One region of the Brenneria sp. L4-2C genome, then DNA from elsewhere that is predicted to be linked to it. Evidence: predicted binding sites of a transcription regulator. Region 1 holds the regulator's gene; the other holds the start of a gene.
What was found. Region 1 encodes CRP, which controls carbon source genes, mostly activating them, when cyclic AMP is high. Its sites were predicted from a motif close to ATGTGANNNNNNTCACAT; they were not measured.
Positions count from the first base shown of each region.

Region 2: ABRZ26_RS01720 (YchE family NAAT transporter) is a predicted target of CRP. The motif match lies at 1,713-1,730, and genes of this name have one in related genera.

Region 1 is NZ_JBEIAC010000026.1:22,139-25,249, forward strand. It holds gene cysG (siroheme synthase CysG) at 1-254, opposite strand, end outside; gene ppiA (peptidylprolyl isomerase A) at 760-1,329, shown strand; gene crp (cAMP-activated global transcriptional regulator CRP) at 1,501-2,133, opposite strand; gene ABRZ26_RS22730 (OsmC family protein) at 2,453-2,860, shown strand; gene ABRZ26_RS22735 (phosphoribulokinase) at 2,926-3,111, opposite strand, start outside.
Region 2 is NZ_JBEIAC010000001.1:378,986-382,096, reverse strand. It holds gene adhE (bifunctional acetaldehyde-CoA/alcohol dehydrogenase) at 1-1,190, opposite strand, end outside; gene ABRZ26_RS01720 (YchE family NAAT transporter) at 1,743-2,387, shown strand; gene oppA (oligopeptide ABC transporter substrate-binding protein OppA) at 3,103-3,111, shown strand, end outside.

The DNA of each region.
Region 1 (3,111 bases):
GTTTCACGATCGTCAGTGGCGGCAATCACCAGCCATGTGCCGGTTAACAGTTTGGGATCAAAGGAACCCTGCGCCAGCGTCACCCGCTTTTGGTCCTGCCAGCGGATAAATTTCTCGTTGAAACTGATGGCGTTCACCGTAAGAATGGCGCCGGCATCCAATAATAACCTGGCTTTACGTTCGGCCACTTCTCCACCGCCCACCAATAAACAAGGCTTATCGCGTAACTGACAGAATATTGGCAGGAAATCCATGTGGTGCCTCTTGGTAAATTTAGGTTGATAAAACCGCCTGCCGTCGGGACGGAATACGGAGGAGCGATGTCGATGGTGATAGTTTATCCGCCGTCAGCGATGGATAAGGTTTCAGTGACACACTGCCGTTGTTAACCTGGATGTCCTCATCTGCGGCGGGTGGGGACTCATTTTGCAGGCCGCGACCATCATATAGGCGAAATTGCTGTTTTTTCAATGGGCTGGTGACCAATAATTCACTGGACGTTGGTATCGGTATCCCAGCATGGCCGCGGATTGAACCGAAAGGCGTTCTATTATTCGAAATACCTGTTCAGGCGACATCACCGGCAGACATGCCGCTTCTTTCTCATGCGATAAGGTCGGCATAACGCCGCACGGTATTTAACAATGGGTTACGGTATGCCGGCCATACGTAAAAAAAAGTAAATGGGTGGCGCTAAGGAGTGCGGATACATACAATCACTACGCTTTCTGTAGTCGATTTCTTCAAAAAGGAATTCTCATGCTCAAACGTACTCTGGTTGCGGCGGCAGCCTTTATATCACTCACTGCTTTTTCTCCAGCGTTTGCTGCTTCCGGCACCACGCATGTTTTACTGACCACATCGGCAGGAAATATTGAACTGGCGTTGGATAATCAAAAAGCACCGGTTTCGGTGAAGAATTTTGTCGAGTACGTTAATAGCGGTTTTTATAACGGGACGACGTTTCATCGGGTTATCCCCGGCTTCATGATTCAAGGGGGCGGTTTCACCAGCGATATGAAGCAGAAAGCGACCAACGCTGCGATCGTTAACGAAGCGGATAATGGGTTACGCAATCTGCGCGGCACTATTTCGATGGCGCGTACGGCGGAAAAAGACAGCGCCACCAGTCAATTCTTTATCAACGTGGCAGACAATGCGTTTCTCGATCACGGTCAGCGCGATTTCGGCTATGCGGTGTTCGGCAAGGTAGTCAAAGGCATGGAGGTGGCGGATAAAATTGCCCAGGTGCAGACTGAAAACGTCGGCCCGTATCAAAATGTGCCCGCCAAACCGATTGTAATCCAGTCAGCGAAAGTCCTGCCCTGATTGGATTCCCGAACCAGCCTCCCTTCTCATATTGAGCGGATTTGATAAATTCGCTCAATTGAATTGGGATTGTTTATTTTTGAATAATAATATTATCGTTGATAAATATATCGGATAAAAAAAAGCGTGAGATTTTCTCACGCTTTTTTGTCGTCGGGTAATTATTGTGGTTTAGCGAGTGCCGTAAACCACAATGGTTTTACCATGTGCGGAGATCAAATTTTGGTCTTCTAACATTTTAAGTATCCGCCCTACGGTCTCGCGTGAACAGCCGACAATCTGGCCGATTTCCTGACGCGTGATTTTTATTTGCATGCCGTCCGGGTGGGTCATGGCATCCGGTTGTTTCGCCAGGTTCAACAAGGTCTGAGCAATACGCCCCGTTACGTCGAGGAAAGCCAAATTGCCGACTTTTTCTGAAGTCACTTGCAGTCTGCTGGCCATCTGAGCCGACAGGCGCATCAGGATATCGGGGTTAACCTGGATCAGTTGTCGGAATTTTTTATAAGAAATTTCAGCAACTTCACACGCTGTTTTCGCCCGCACCCAGGCGCTGCGCTCCTGACCTTCCTCAAACAGGCCGAGTTCGCCGATAAAATCGCCCTGATTCAGATAAGAAAGAATCATTTCCTTGCCTTCTTCATCTTTGATCAGCACGGCGACGGAGCCTTTCACGATGTAGTAAAGCGTCTCTGCTTTTTCACCTTGGTGAATAAGCGTACTCTTCGATGGGTACTTGTGGATATGGCAATGAGAAAGGAACCATTCAAGAGTCGGGTCTGTTTGCGGTTTGCCGAGAACCATTCGATATCATCCTCTGTTGTCAGTCACTGCGCAATTCACAGGGCTCAGAGTTCCCTGTACGGCGTATTTACTGTTAAAAGTTCAAATTCAGTGTAGGCAGAACGACGTCAGGGAATATACTGGAGCCTTTATTTGGCGACGTCATCATCTCCCCGGCATCTGAGTTTGTCCAGAATAAGGCAGATACTGTTCTTGTTTTTAACACAGCTTGAAGGACGTGTCTTGTGTTGTCTCACTTCAGCATGATAAAGCTCTGGTTATCAGATGATTTTGTACAGTAACGATATAAATTTTCAAAAATTTTTTAGCGGAGGGTACCATGCAGGCTCGAGTGAAGTGGGTTGAAGGCTTAACATTCCTTGGCGAATCATCTTCCGGACATCAGATTTTAATGGATGGAAATTCGGGGGATAAAGCGCCAAGTCCAATGGAAATGGTATTGATGTCGGTGGGCGGATGCAGCGCGATTGATGTGGTGTCCATATTGCAAAAAGGGCGCAACGATGTTGCCGACTGCGAGGTTAAACTCACGTCGCAGCGGAAAGCGGAGGCGCCGCGTCTGTTTACCCATATCAACCTGCATTTTATCGTCTCCGGCAAAGGGTTGACCGAGAAAGCCGTAGAACGCGCGGTCGCGCTGTCTGCGGAGCGCTATTGCTCCGTGGCGCTGATGCTGGCTAAAGCGGTAGAGGTGACCCACAGCCATGAGGTCCGGGAATTGGCATAACCGCGTTGAACCGGAGCAGGCACGGTAGCGACCTGGTTTCTGCCGCCGTGCTTTTTTTCGAGCGACTATTCGATTTTCTTCCCTTCCAGCAAACGCTGAACCAATGGCGCCATAATTAATTCCATCGCCAGACCCATCTTCCCGCCCGGCACGACCAGCGTGTTGATATGGGAAATAAACGATCCCTGCAACATCGCCAGCAGATAGGGATAATCAATATTGTCCAGCCCCTGAAAATGGATCACCACAAA
Region 2 (3,111 bases), on a different contig from region 1:
TTAATCAGAATACGTGAGGTTTTCATCATGTCGCCGAAGTGGGCGACGCGTTCCGGCTGGTTATCCTGATCGGTATACAGGCAAGAAGTGTGGCCGATACCGCCCATCGCAACCAGTTTTTCCGCTTTGATGACGGCGTCTTCAAAGTCGGCCGCGCGATACATCGCCAGCGTCGGCGATAGTTTTTCATGCGCGAAAGGTTCGGATTCGTCGATATCCGTCACTTCGCCAATCAGCACTTTGGTTTTCTCGGGAACGCTGATGCCGGCCAGCTCAGCGATTTTCGCCGCCGGTTGGCCCACGATCGCGGCGTTCAACGCGCCGTTTTTCAACAAAATGCCCTGAACCGCCTGAAGCTCTTTGCCTTTTAGCATATAAGCGCCGTGCGAGGCAAAACGTTCGCGGACGGCGTTATAAACGCTGTCGACGACAACGACGGATTGTTCGGATGCGCAAATGACGCCGTTATCAAAGGTTTTCGACATCAGGATCGAGGCCACGGCGCGTTTAATGTCGGCCGTTTCGTCAATAACGACCGGCGTGTTGCCGGCGCCTACGCCGATGGCCGGTTTGCCGGAGCTGTAAGCGGCTTTTACCATGCCTGGGCCGCCGGTAGCCAAAATCAGGTTGATATCCGGGTGATGCATTAACTGGTTGGACAGTTCAACGGAGGGTTGATCAATCCAGCCGATGATGTCTTTCGGCGCGCCGGCGGCAATCGCGGCTTGCAACACGATGTCTGCGGCTTTATTGGTCGCATTTTTCGCCCGCGGGTGGGGAGAAAAGATAATGCCGTTACGCGTTTTCAGGCTGATCAATGCCTTGAAAATCGCCGTGGAGGTCGGGTTGGTGGTTGGTACGATACCGCAAATCAAGCCGATAGGCTCTGCGATAGTAATGGTGCCGAAGGTGTCGTCGGTGGAGAGAACGCCGCAGGTCTTTTCGTCCTGATAGGCGTTGTAAATGTATTCGGAGGCAAAGTGGTTTTTAATCACCTTATCTTCCACAATACCCATTCCGGATTCAGCGACGGCCATCTTGGCCAGCGGGATCCGCGCATCTGAAGCTGCTAACGCGGCAGCCCGGAAGATTCTGTCGACTTGCTCTTGAGTAAAGCTGGCAAATTCACTCTGCGCCTTTTTTACTCTTTCGACCAGTGCGTTAAGTTCAGCAAGATTGGTTACGGCCATAATGCTCTCCTGATAATGTTAAACTCTTTCAGTCAATGGTCTGCCAAGTAACAAAGTATAGATAAACGCGCGAATATTGCGTTTGTCCGGCGGCTAGCGCCGGCCAGCTTACTCGTTACTGCATTCATTGACTCAAAGAGCTCGCACACGGCCATCCTAACGGTTGTCGACGGCATCGCCTGAGATTTTCAGCAATGTCAAGGCAAAAGATATTGTGCCAACCGACCCGATCAGACGCGACTCATTTGTACTAACCGGGTGAGGAAGAGCATACGCGCTTACTGGACATTTTTTTGTGATCTTTATCTAGTTTTTTTCATGCTGACACCATTCAGCATTGCTGTTTATGAGAATTATTATCAATTGAGGGGTGTTATAGGCCATGCAGCCTTTTACCTGCTTAAGGAAAACGCAGACCGGTGATTTTTTATTCTATCTGGCAGTGGAATGAGAAATAAAATCCACCCTCCCGGCATGGATAAATAGGGCTGATTACACTACATTAGCGCCGGTAAGGCACTCATGTGAACAGTAACCCATTCGGGGTGGTATGTGGTCCAGTCATTGCTGAGCGTTTCAGATTATATCAAGTTCTTTATCGGCCTGTTTGCGCTGATCAATCCGATAGGCATTCTGCCGGTGTTCATCAGTATGACTAACTATCTGGCGGTGGAAGGGCGCAATAAAACCAACCTGACGGCCAACTTCTCCGTGGTGGTGATCCTATGGATATCGCTGTTCTTTGGCGACAGTATCTTGCGATTATTCGGCATCTCGATTGATTCCTTCCGCATTGCCGGCGGATTATTGGTTATGACGATCGCCATGTCGATGATCAACGGTAAGCTGGGGGAAGACAAACAAAACAAGCAGGAAAAGACGGAAACCGCCAACCGCGAAAGTATCGGCGTCGTGCCGCTGGCGCTGCCGTTGATGGCCGGCCCCGGTGCCATCAGTTCCACCATTGTCTGGAGTTCCCGCTATCATGAGTGGCAGAATCTGGCGGGGCTGTCCCTGACTATCGCGCTGTTTGCGTTTTGCTGCTGGTTGCTGTTTCGGGGCGCGCCGCTTTTAGTCAGAATTCTCGGCCAGACGGGGATTAACGTCATTACCCGTATTATGGGGCTATTGCTGATGTCATTGGGCATTGAGTTTATTGTGACCGGCGTTAAAGCGCTTTTCCCTGGTTTATTATGACGATTTGAAAGCGTTAAATTGAATTTGAAATTAAGGCCTATCGCTGGATTATGCCTTAACAACCGCTGCCGTCGTTAATCGCATTTACCCGTCTTTTTTATCGCATAAATATTTTTCGCATAAGCAATACTAATTTCTTCAGGTTGTTTTTTACCCGCGCCTTGTCTGCTAATTGTGACTGGGGTCTCTTTCTGGTCTCTTTTCTTATGTGCTAATTTGTTAAATTAATAACATTTATCGCGTATAACGTTATTGCTATCACGCTTGCCTGTTAGCGTGGTTTTGTGCCGGGGTGAGATAAGTGATGGTTTTTTGTGCTTAAAATGGATTGTTTTAACGTTTTTTTTCTTGTGGAGCGCGCAAAACATTTTAGACAATATTGCTGCTTGTGAATCGGCCGGCAGGATGAAAGGTGATTTTTAGTGATGTTTCTAACGTTTACAAAAAATCAGTCCAGCGTCATTTTAAATGTTTGGCGAATGAATTCTCTTTTTGCTAACGTCGATTCGGACAGTTTTTTGTCAATTACCTATAAGTAAATTTTATTAATTATCTCACTGTCCGAATCGGGGAAGCTGTCCGTGGTTGCCTCATGCTCAAGGCTACGGGTTATCTGTGAATGGCATGAATGGTAAAAACAATTTTCCGCTGACATTTTGTTGGTCATCGGAATGCGCATGTCGTAAAGGCATAATCAACAACACAGGAGAAAACAATGGCGCGC